3 regions of the Streptomyces sp. NPDC057697 genome follow, and region 1 is predicted to be linked to each of the others. Evidence: riboswitches for the same ligand, from Rfam matches in the RefSeq annotation. Region 1 holds a riboswitch; each other region holds the start of a gene.
What was found. Region 1 has a riboswitch for fluoride ahead of ACFVFH_RS33475 (inorganic diphosphatase). Riboswitches for the same ligand answer to the same signal wherever they lie in the genome.

Region 1 (3,899 bases):
CATGTCGTCGGCCTCCTCGGCGCGGCGCAGCAGATCGAGGACGGCCGGGGTGCCGAGGTCCGCGGCCAGCGCCTCGGCCGCCGCGCGGCCGAACCGCTCCGGCACCGGCTTCGACGGCGAACACGCCCAGTGCGCCACCCGCTCCCGCCAGCGCAGGAGCGTCCGCTCGGCACCGGCCACATCGTCCGGAGCGAGCGTGGCCGGGCAGTGGTACGGATGGCCGAGCAGCGCCAGCCTGACGGCCAGCAGATCCTCGCCCCTGGCCGGAGTCAGGCCCTGCGCCCCGGCCCCGTCCACGCGTCCCGCCTCCACCCACACCCCTTCCTCGGCATCGTGGCGTCCGTCACCGAAGACGTTCACATCCGCCGGGCCTCCCAGGACGTCGAGCGCCTCCTCGGCGCTGCCGGTGAACGCGGCCGGGGGATGCGCTCCGAGCGCGTCCATGAAGGTCTGCGTCGCCCTGACCCGCTCCGGCGACGGTTCGGGAAGCACACAGGCCCGGATCAGCTGGCGGCCGTCCGCCTCCAGCGTCCGCGCCAGCACATCCGCGACGACGAGGACCCGCGCGTGGACCGGTCCCGGCGCGCCATTGGTGATCGGCAGGTGCACAGTCATCCGCAGCAACCGGTGGCGGGCCGACGGCAGTGCCACCGCATGACGCGTACGGCCGTCAATGATCGTCGTCACCGCCGGGCTCCCTTCGCTCCGCGTGCGGGGCTCACTCCATGCAGCCGGTGAGCTGGAGGTAGGTGTGCCGGGCATCCGCCACCAGCCGGTCGGCCTCCCTGCGGCTGCCGCAGCCGGTGACCCGGTACGCGGTGCCGGGGGAGAGGCGGCCCAGCGCCGCCGCCCACGCGGCGGGCTCCGCGTGCCAGCGGCCCAGATCCCTGGTGTCGACCAGATCGACGAAGGGTTCCTCCTCGGCCACGCAGACCACTTCGTCCAGGTCGTGCCGTCCGTCGCTGAGGTGGAGCACCGCCACGGGCCAGGCCCGCACCTCGTCCCCCGGCCGTGCGGGCTCCCGCATGAGGACCATGGTCCGCACGGACCGGCCCTCCGTGTCCAGGGTGTCCTCCACCCGGCCCTCGCCCACCGGCCAGCCCCCGGCCCGGCTCCGCGCCCCACCCGTCCCGGACTCCGGACCGCCGTGCCTGCCGATGGAGGACCCGATCGTCGAGTCGACCTCGACCGTGATGCGGGGCACCGTGCCCACCTCCCGTAATGCCAGTCGGCTGGATCACGCAGAAGCCATCAGCGCCGCGTCGGCGCGGTTACGGCGAGCCCCATCGCCCGATGTGTCCAGTGTCCCGCGCCCGGCCGGGCGGTACAACTGCCGGTCCGGGCCGGGCGGGAGAACACTCCGGGCGCCCGGTAAGCTGTCCCGGAGCGCTGGGTTCGCCCCACCGCACGGCGGTGGGGCCCGCCGTACCCGAACCGCGGCACCGACGCCGCCAACGGTCCCTACTTGCGACGCGCATCCCTGTACGGGTGTGCCCGGCGAGTAGGAGACGTACGTGGAAGAGCCCCGAACCCCCGTGCTGCACGAGGAGCAGATCGACCCGGATGTCGAGCTCCTCGTCCCCGGGCGCCGCACCGACCAGCGGCCGCGGCAGGGCCCCGTGGTGGCGGCGGTCGCGCTCGGCGGCGCGCTGGGGGCGGCCGCACGGTACGGGGCATCGCTGCTGTGGCCCACCGCGGACCATGCCTTCCCGTGGACGACCCTGATCGTCAATGCCGTCGGCTGCGCCGTGATCGGCGTGTTCATGGTGGTGATCACCGATGTCTGGGCGGCCCACCGGCTGGTCCGCCCCTTCTTCGGCACCGGTGTCCTCGGCGGATTCACCACCTTCTCCACGTACGCCACCGACATCCAGCGCCTGGTCCAGGGCGACGAGGCGCGCACCGGCCTGGCCTACCTGGCCCTCACGCTGCTCGCCGCCATCGGCTCGGTCGGGCTCGCGGTCACCGTGACACGCCGTGTCGTCGAATGGAGGAAGTCATGAAGCTCACCGGTTCCGCGCTGCGGGTCACCGTCCTCGTCGGCGAGAACGACGTGTGGCACCACAAACCGCTCTTCACCGAGATCGTCCACCGGGCCCGCACGGCCGGGCTGGCCGGAGCCTCCGTCTTCCGGGGCATCGAAGGCTTCGGGGCCTCCTCGCTGATCCACACGATGCGCCTGCTGTCCCTGAGCGAGGACCTGCCCGTCGCCGTCGTGATCGTCGACGTCCCCGACCGGATCCGGGCCTTCCTGCCCCAGCTCGACGAACTCGTCTCCGAAGGAGCCGTCATCGTCGACGACTGCGAGGTCATCCGCTACACCGGCCGTGACAAGGAGGGGCAGTGAACTGGCTGCTCGTGATCGCGGGCGCCATGATCGGCGCCCCCCTGCGGTACCTCACCGACCGCACCGTCCAGTCCCGGCACGACACCCTCTTCCCCTGGGGCACCTTCACCGTCAACGTGGTCGGCTGCCTGATCCTCGGGCTGCTCACCGGCGCGGCCGCCGCCGGGGCCGCGTCGTCCGCGGTGCAACTCCTCATAGGCACCGGGCTGTGCGGGGCACTGACGACCTACTCCACCTTCTCGTACGAGACGCTGCGCCTGGCCGAGGACGGGGCACGCTTCTACGCGGCGCTCAACGTCACGGCGAGCGTGGTGGCCGGACTCGGCGCCGCGTTCACCGGAGCGGCGCTCGCGCGGGCCCTGTGGGGGTAGCCGCGCCGCGGGACTCCCGGCGGGAGGCGAGGAGTTCGTCACGGTGGTCGACATCGGCACCACCGGCAGCATCGACGCCTTCATCCCGCGCCCCGTCCGGCGCGGCACCGGCGGATTCGTCACCGTCGTCACCGTCGCCTCGAAGGCCCTGAAGACGCTTCCCGGCCGCGCGGGCCGACAGCCCGCGCCCCCGGGACCGCGGGGACCGGGGTGCCGTCCCGGGGAAGGTGGCGTCCACGGTTCGGGTGGGGCTGGTTCGAACCGGCGTGCACGGCGCGCTGGGCGGGCCGGGACAGCACCCTTCGGCCTCCGTGCGCCCTACCGGGGGGCCCGGGGCCTGGGAAGGATGAGCTGACCCGCAAGGGATCCACACGACATCGCGCACCCGCCTCCCGGCGGGTGGACACGCGATGGAAGGAGTCCACATTGTTGCTTCTCATCTCCCCGGACAGCGTCGAGGAAGCCCTCGACTGCGCGAAGGCGGCGGACCACCTCGACATCGTCGACGTCAAGAAGCCCGACGAGGGCTCGCTCGGCGCGAACTACCCGTGGGTCATCAGAGAGATCCGTGACGCGGTCCCGGCGGACAAGCCGGTGTCCGCCACCGTGGGAGACGTGCCGTACAAGCCCGGCACGGTGGCCCAGGCGGCGCTCGGCGCGGCCGTCTCGGGAGCCACGTACATCAAGGTCGGCCTCTACGGATGCACGACGCCCGACCAGGCCATCGATGTCATGCGAGGGGTCGTCCGGGCGGTGAAGGACCACCGGCCGGACGCGTTCGTCGTCGCCTCCGGCTACGCCGACGCCCACCGGATCGGTTGCGTCAACCCGCTCGCACTGCCCGACATCGCCCGCCGTTCCGGCTGCGACGCGGCCATGCTGGACACCGCCGTCAAGGACGGGACGCGGCTGTTCGACCACGTTCCGCCCGAGGCCTGCGAGGAGTTCGTACGACGGGCCCACGAAGCCGGCCTGCTCGCCGCACTCGCGGGCAGCGTGAAGGCGGCGGACCTCGGCACGCTGACCCGCATCGGCACCGACATCGTGGGGGTGCGCGGGGCGGTCTGCGAGGGCGGCGACCGCACCACCGGAAGGATCCAGCCGCACCTGGTGGCCGCCTTCCGCGCGGAGATGGACCGGCACGCCCGGGAACACGCGGCTGCCGTACCCACCGCGAGCTG
Region 2 (3,899 bases), on a different contig from region 1:
TCTCCTTGGTGCGGTACTTGCGTACGAGTGCTCCGGCCCCCATGAAGGCGTTCCCCTTCGCCGCCGCGTGCGCGAGGACGTGCAGCAGCACCCCGGCGGACGCGATCGTCGCTCCGAAGCCGACACCGATGGCGAGAATCCCCATGTGCTCGACGCTGGAGTACGCCAGCAGCCGCTTGATGTCGTGCTGGTCGAGCAGATAGAGAGCCGCCAGGAGCAGCGAGGCGATGCCGCATACGAGCAGCACGGTCTGTGGAAAGTGCGGACCGAGCGTTCTGACGGCGATCTGGTAGTAGCGGAGGACCGCGTAGAAGCTGACGGCCAGCAACGATCCGGAGAGCATCGCGGAGACAGGGGTCGGTGCTTCCGCGTGGGCGTCGGGCAGCCAGGTATGGACGGGTACCAGACCCACTTTGGTGCCGAACCCGAGGACCGCGAGGACGAACGAGAGCCGCACGGCGGTCTGCGGCAGCCGGGGTGCGGCGTCGAGGAGAGGGGCGAACGACAGGTCGTAGGTCCGGCCCAGCGACTGGGCGCCCGCGTAGTACATGAAGATGGTCGCCAGCAGGGCCACCCCGAGGCCGACGGATGCGATGAGCACGTATTTCCATGCCGCTTCGGTGGCCCCTTCGGTGTTCTCCACGGCGACCAGGAGCGCGGACACCACTGTCGTGATCTCGACCGCGATCCACAGCAGCGCGAGTCCGTCGACCAGTGGTGCGCACAGCATGGACCACGCGAACACATTGAAACCGACGTAGAAGCGGCGCGCGTAGCGGCGGAAGTCCTTGGCCCGTTCGTCATGACGCAGATACCCGATGCTGTGCGCCGCGCACGCGGCGTAGACGAATCCGGTGGCCAGGACGAAGACGGTGGACAGCGCGTCCGCGCGCAGGAACCCGGTATGCAGGTCCCGTCGTCCGGCGTGCGGTACGAGCGTGACCGCCAGCCCGAGACAGACGACACCCGAGGTGAGGGTGAGCGCCTGTGTGATGCGCGGAGGGAGCACGAGTGCGGCGGCTGCCGGAAGAAGCGGCACCAGGGCCAGCAGGACGAGTACGACGTTCATCAGCGCCTCATCCCCGCAACGACGTCAGGGACTCGGTGGACAGGGTTGCCGTGCGGCGATGATGCACGCGCATCAGCACGCCGAACACCACGACCGCGACCAGCAGGTCGAAGAGAAAGGCCACTTCGATGATCAGTGGCATCCCGGCGGCGACCACCAGTGACGCGAGCGACACACCGTTCTCCAGGGAGAAGAATCCGACGGCCTGGGAGACGACGTCCCGGCGCACGATCATCAGCACGAAAGCCACCAGCACGATCGACATCGAAAGGCCGAGTGCCGCTTGCGGCAGGAAGCGGCTGCGGATGTCGAGCGACCCCACCGCGAAGAACCCGAAACCGGCCAGGGCCAGGGAGAGCAGAGTCGCGCTCGCCACACCGATCGCTCCCGATCCCGCGATCTCCACCTGCGCGTCGCGCAGCAGCCGGGTGATCACCCATGGCACCGCGATCACCTTCAGCGCGAGCGACACGGCGGCCAGGGCGTACAGCTCGGGCAGGTCGCGGCCCGCCGCCACGATCACCGCGAGCAGGGAGACAAGCAGCGACTGCACCGCGTACAGGCGCACCTGGGAATGGGACAGCGCGGCGCGCAGCATCGCGAACTCGGTGAGCAGCAGCAGGACTGCGACCGCGTTGGTGGCGCCTTCGAACGTGGTCGGTACGCTGTCGGCGGCGAGCAGGTCGGCCATCAGCCGCCTCCCAGATAGAGGGTGAACACGGCCAGCACCGCCAGCAGGAACGCCGCCGACACGAATTCCGTGATCTTGAAAAGGCGCAACTTGGCGAAGCTGTTGTCGATGACGGCCACCACACAGCCCAGCAGTGCGGCCTTGCCGAGCAGTGCGAGGACGGCCAGTGCCACGGATGTGGCCTCGGTGCTGGAGGACAGGCCCCAGGGTGCGATGAACACGTCGATCAACAGCGTGTAGAGGATCAGCTGTTTCATCGCCGAGCCCCACTTGAGCAGGGCCAGGTACGGGCCGGAGTGCTCGAAGGCGCGGGCTTCCTCGATCATCCCGAATTCGTTGGTGCCGGTGTGGGTCTCGACGGGGATGCGCGCCGTTTCGTAGAGGATCACGAGGAACAGCGCGACGCCGGCCAGCAGATGTGCCGGGCGAATGATCTGGTCGGCCGACGAGCGGACCGTCGCGGCCTGTGCGTAGGGAAGGTCCGTGGCGGTGACGAGGGCGACGGTGAACACCACGAACAGCACCACGGGTTCGGTGATGGCCCCGAATGTCTTGGAGCGGCTGCCACCCAACTGGGCGTAGGGGCCGCCGCTCTCCGTCGCTGCGACCGCCACGGAGAAGCTGGCGAGTGCCAGCAGAAAGCCGCCGCCGAGGATGTCGCCCATGTAACCGAGCGGCAACCCGAAGCTGGTCAGTACGGGAATGAGGAGTGGCACCGTCAGGTAGCAGGTCAGTGCCACCGCGGGCGCGGCCAGAAAGAACCAGCTCGCCCCGGCCGGGGCGAGGGACTCCTTGCGGAACAGCTTGGCGAGGTCGTAGTACGGCTGGAGCACACGAGGCCCGCGTCGGCCCTGCATCCTGGCCTCCACCTTCGCGATCACCCCCGACAGGCCGGGGGCGGCCACCAGGACGGTCAGCGGCTGGAGGGCCTGCACGAGGGGAAGTGGCAGAGACGCACTCATCGCATCACCCGCCCCGCCTGGCGGGGCGGCCGTGTGAATCGGCTGGGGACGACATCGCCGTGCCCTGGTAGCGCCCGGTCCGCCCTTGTCACTGTCGCCTCCACCTGATACGGCACCGAGAAACTGGTGCGGTTGATCGGTAGAGGCCATCAGCAGCGCACAACTGCGGTTCAGGCGAGCCTCATCGCCTGGTCACCAGCGTGTGCAATCCCTGGCACGGCGTCAACGAACCGGGCCGTGGCTTCACCCGAAGGGAAGCGTCGACGCGATGGGCCGAGCCGTCCTCCGGGCGGCCGGTCGATGCGGCAGGAGGCTGACCCACGCGGCTCCCGGCGCGAGAACCGGGACCGGCTGACCGCACCCACCAGCGGGCTGGCGCCCGATCCTGCTCGTCCGGGGCGACCCGGACGTCCACGTGGCCGCCGCCCTGCGGGAGCCGCCCCCCAGGGCCTCTCGTTCGGATCATGCCGGGCTCGCGCGCTCCGGTACGTGACGACTGGCTCAGTGGACGTCAGGCGCTCACCGCCGTACCCGCGGCATTCCGAGCCCGATCCACGAGATGATCTCCCGCTGGATCTCGTTGTTGCCGCCGCCGAAGGTGAAGATGACCGCGGAGCGGTACCCGCGTTCGAGTTCGCCGTGCAGTACGGCGCCCGCCGATCCCTCCTTGAGCGGGCCGGCCGAGCCGACGATCTCCATCAGCCAGGCGTAGGCGTCGCGGCGGGCCTCGGAGCCGTAGACCTTGACGGCGGAGGCGTCCTGCGGGGTGAGGGTGGCGTTCTGGACCGCGGAGACCATCTGCCAGTTGAGGAGTTTCATCGCGTCGAGCCGGGTGTGGGTGCGGGCCAGCAGGGCGCGGACCCAGCCGAGGTCGATCACGCGCCGGCCGTCCGCCAGCCGGGTGTCCGCCGCCCAGCGCTGGACGTTGTGGAGGGAGCGGATCGCCATGGTGCCGTGGGCGGCGAGGGTGACGCGTTCGTGGTTGAGCTGGTTGGTGATGAGGCGCCAGCCCTTGTTCTCCTCGCCGACGCGCCGGGAGACGGGGACGCGGATGTTCTCGTAGTAGCTGGCGGTCGTGTCGTGCGAGGCGAGGGTGTTGATCAGGGTGCAGGAGTAGCCGGGGTCCGTGGTCGGGACGAGCAGCATGGTGATGCCCTTGTGCGGCGCCGCGTCCGGG
Region 3 (3,899 bases), on a different contig from region 1:
GAGTCCACGGCGACGACCAGTACACCCCCTTCGGCTACGCGAACCCCACCCGCCGGGTGCTCGCGTCCGTCCTCCTCACCCGGACCCGGCTCTCCTCGTCCACCGCCGAGAAGAAGGCTCCGGGTCGGACCACGGCTCCCGTCGCGACGACGAGCGGAGTGCTGGGCTACTCCTCCGATGTGGTCGAGGTCGTGGAGGCATATCTGTACCGGCCCCTCCTCCGGCCGCTCAGCGCCATGGTGACCGCTGCCAAGCGCCTGCAGTCCGGGCGACTGGATGCCTATCTCGCCTACATGCTGATCGTCCTGGTGGCCGTCCTCGCCGTTGTGGCGGCCCTGGCATGAACAACACACTGTCCCGGCAAGAAGGAGCAGAACACCGCGATGCCAGCTTCTCCGTTCCACAGGATCCTCACCGGCTGGGACGCCTCGCCCGCCGCCCGCACCGCGCTGACCACGGCGATGAGCCTCGCGGACGGTCGCGGGGTGGTCATCGCGAGAGCCGTTCTCACTCCGCCCCAGCACATCGAGACCGGCGGAGAGCAGGAACGCGACCTCGGAGCCCAACGCCGGTGGCTGCAAGAGGAGTTCGAGAACACCCTGCGAACAAGTCCCACTCATGGCGCCCGAGTGCGCCTGGAATGGGGCGAAAGCCCCGACATCGCGGACGACCTGTGCACCTACGCCGTGCGGCACGGCTGCGACCTCGTCGTCATCGGTCGGCACGGCAGCGACAGCCGTCTGCGGATCGCCGGGGTCGGGCCGGTGGCACGAGATCTCAGCAGCCGCACTTCACTGCCGGTCCTCTTGGTGAGCGGGCCCCGGAACCGCGAGACCTGAGGAATGCCGCAAGGAGGACCGGCCCACGGATCCCGCTCCCCGTGGTGCCGATCGTCGGCGTGCTCGGCCACCGGGGGGCGGGGAGACGCACTCGGTGCAACGGTTGTCCCGCGCAGCGCGCGGCGTTACCGTGACATTGCGGGCGTGGTGCCGCACGGCGCTGGATCTCGCCGTGACCGCTCTGCCGAGCGGTTGAACCGCCGAACCGGCCGACGGCTCCTGTCTCTCCCGCACGGCGGAGGACGAAGCCATGGATGGTCCTACGGCGTTCCGTCCCGGACATGACGGCTGTCTGAACGTCCTGTCGAGCATCCTTTTCCTTGATGCCGGGGACGCGGCGGAAGCGCAGCGGGAAGCCTCCTCCTGTTTTGCCGACCCGAACTGCCGTGGCCGACGCGCCGCCAAGGAGGAAACCCGTCTGTTCCCCCGAGCCCCTCGCCGCGGTCCGGCCCGTGCTGTCGTGCCGTGGTTCGTGCAACGCCTGCCCGGCCCTGCGCCGCCGAGTGCAACGCCGGGATCACACACTCCTTCTGCGGGCCGAACGCCAGGCCGACGGCCGATGGCACCTGTCGGCTCGTCGCGGGCGAGCCTCTGCCGACCGGCCAAGACGAGGACCTGTACCAGTGGGTCTGCGGCACTACGGCCCGCTCGGAGAGGGCCGTTCACGCAATGCCGGACCCCTGACGCGGAAGGGAGCAGGACAATGACACTCGCACCCCTTCCACGCATGCTGTCTCGCGTCGGCACCGGATTCCTCGGGACGGCACTGCTGGCGACCGCTGCCCGGCGGAACGGCACCCTGAACCGCATCGACGCGCACCTGGTACTACCGGCCGCCGAGGCCCCTTCCGCCCGGCGGGCCTGGCTGGCGGTCACCGCACTGGGGTCACGGCCCTTGGCCTACTCCGCAGTGGCCGCTCGGTGCCTGCTCTCCAGGAACAGCGAGCCCTGGACGGTCCGCTTCCAGCCACTCCTGGTCCTGGCAAGCTCCGACGCGGTGCGCACCGGCTTGTGTTACTTGATCCGCCGCCCCAGGCCCCCTGCGGCAGACAGGCTCGCGGCCACCCACGGCCCGAGCTTCCCTTCCCGGCACACCTCGACCGCTCTGATCGCCTGTCACCTGGCCTTCGCGCCGAGGGGACGGCACACCGGCAATGGCGTTGCCGAAGCCGTCGCCGCCGTCGTCGGAGTCAGCCGGTTGACATTGAGGGTTCACTGGCCGACGGACGTGGCCGGCGGCTGGTTGTTCGGCTACGGCTGGTCGGCCGCGGCCGACCTTGCGTACGCAGCCGTCGGCGCATGTCCGCACCGGGCATCCGGGCCAGGGCGGGTCGGCACCGGAAGGTGACGCAGCCCGGCTACGGACCGTCTGCCCCGGATGAAGGCGGTTGTCCGGTGAACGACGAGCCAGTGGACTCCGGTCATCCCGCTTCACGTCTCCGTTGTCTTGACTGACCGGCACGGACCTGGTCAACTCGAATTCCGGCGATGGAACCCGCCTGGGTCGATTTCGGGCCCGAACCGCCCTCCGGAGGCTGATGGCTCCTGACTCCATGTCAGGACGTATGCCTTGAGGAGGTGCACAGGTTGAACCGTTTCGCCATCCTGGTGCGGTCCCCGGCATGCGTCGATTCCCACGCTCAGCCCGGCATTCCGGGCGGTGATGTGGCATGCGTCGCACATGCCACAAGAAGGGACCCAACGATGAACTGCTACGACTGCCACACCGGCGCCATCAGCCGGCCCGCCGTTGCCGTCTGCCACTGCTGCGGGGCGGGAATCTGCGGTGACCACTCCACCGTCCTGCCCCGGACATTTCACCGGATCAACGGATTGGGCGTGACGACCTTGCCCCGGGCCGCCCGGCGGCTCCTGTGCCCGACGTGTACCACGGCCGAGCAGAGCGCCTAGCCGGACCGGCGGCCGACACCCGTAGCATCGATCGGTGTCGAACCTTCCACATCCACAGGTACTTTCGCCGACGCTGCCGCCTCACCGACAGGTCTCGGAGGTGAGGCGGCCCGGAGGCCACGGGCCTCGGTTCTCCGCATGCGGTTCTCCTCGCCGGAGCGGGTGAGCGGCACCGCCATGTCCGAGCACCGGCCCACGCGTCGCCGTTCTGATCCCCGAGGCCGGGATCGTGGCTGTCAGGCGATGTGCAGCCACACGCCGATCCATGTGACGACACCACCGCCGACACCCATGGTGATGGCCCACAGCCCCATCCGGCCCGCGATCACCTTCCCGAGCGTCGCCCCCAGCGCGGCGAGCGCCCCGATGGCCAGCACGACCACACCCCACGAGAGACGGGGTGCCGCGGCTCCCGCGAGCAGGGGCAGAACCGCACCGACGAAGCTTGCGGCGCAGGCCACCGCCATGGCCCGAAGCGACCTGAGCAGAGCCAGATGCCCGAGTCTTGTTGTCGCGAGGTGTCCGCGAGAGGTGAGGTTGAGTTCACGGGAGGCTCGGACGAGTTGGCCTCTGCGTTCCGCGTAGTCCGAGACGAAGACCGAGAACGCGGCCGTGACCAGTGCGACGACCGCCACCCGGACGGCCAGTGAGTAGGAGATCGGTGAACCACTGCCTACCAGCGAGGCGCCCGCCAGCGTGAGTGCGTTGAGCAGTCCATCCGTCAGTCCCAGCACCAGGGGCAGGCGCGTCTGGGTCAGCGCGCGGGCCAAGCGCCCCGTCATCGGAGGCGGGGCCTGCCCTCGACCGTGTACTCACCGGCGACGACCTGATCGGTGCTGTGCACGACCGCTCCCGTGCGCTCGATGGCGCGGACAAGGGCCTCTACATCGATGTCCTCCCCCTCGACGGTGACGTCCGTACCGACGGTTTCCAAGTCGATTTCCGTGACGACGATGTTCACTGCTTGGACGCCGGCAGAGCCTTCGATGGCCCGAGCGAGGTGGACCAGATCAGGCTCCTGGACTGTCTTGTCGACATCGAGGACCAAACGGCGGATGGGCATCGCTACTCCTTCTCGGGCACCAGGTACTGCGACGTCGACTTGCCTGTCCATCTATGACCGAATGCCGGGTCGTCGAACGCAAGCGC

Region 2: it holds a riboswitch for fluoride, as region 1 does, so the genes downstream of both, ACFVFH_RS14375 (respiratory chain complex I subunit 1 family protein) here and ACFVFH_RS33475 (inorganic diphosphatase) in region 1, are expected to answer to the same signal.
Region 3: it holds a riboswitch for fluoride, as region 1 does, so the genes downstream of both, ACFVFH_RS14415 (DUF2180 family protein) here and ACFVFH_RS33475 (inorganic diphosphatase) in region 1, are expected to answer to the same signal.

The regions. Positions count from the first base shown of each region.
Region 1 covers NZ_JBHVJA010000020.1:33,336-37,234, forward strand. Annotated here, with positions in the region: gene ACFVFH_RS33470 (hypothetical protein) at 1-687, opposite strand, end outside; gene ACFVFH_RS33475 (inorganic diphosphatase) at 719-1,204, opposite strand; fluoride riboswitch at 1,236-1,300, opposite strand; gene ACFVFH_RS33480 (fluoride efflux transporter FluC) at 1,515-2,003, shown strand; gene ACFVFH_RS33485 (DUF190 domain-containing protein) at 2,000-2,347, shown strand; gene crcB (fluoride efflux transporter CrcB) at 2,344-2,718, shown strand; gene ACFVFH_RS33495 ((5-formylfuran-3-yl)methyl phosphate synthase) at 3,145-3,899, shown strand, end outside.
Region 2 covers NZ_JBHVJA010000004.1:265,839-269,737, reverse strand. Annotated here, with positions in the region: gene ACFVFH_RS14385 (proton-conducting transporter membrane subunit) at 1-1,069, opposite strand, end outside; gene ACFVFH_RS14380 (hydrogenase) at 1,077-1,760, opposite strand; gene ACFVFH_RS14375 (respiratory chain complex I subunit 1 family protein) at 1,760-2,722, opposite strand; fluoride riboswitch at 2,856-2,920, opposite strand; gene ACFVFH_RS14370 (acyl-CoA dehydrogenase family protein) at 3,242-3,899, opposite strand, start outside.
Region 3 covers NZ_JBHVJA010000004.1:274,161-278,059, forward strand. Annotated here, with positions in the region: gene ACFVFH_RS14400 (proton-conducting transporter membrane subunit) at 1-344, shown strand, start outside; gene ACFVFH_RS14405 (universal stress protein) at 384-839, shown strand; gene ACFVFH_RS14410 (phosphatase PAP2 family protein) at 1,543-2,187, shown strand; fluoride riboswitch at 2,315-2,394, shown strand; gene ACFVFH_RS14415 (DUF2180 family protein) at 2,544-2,750, shown strand; gene ACFVFH_RS14420 (hypothetical protein) at 2,987-3,532, opposite strand; gene ACFVFH_RS14425 (DUF211 domain-containing protein) at 3,529-3,813, opposite strand.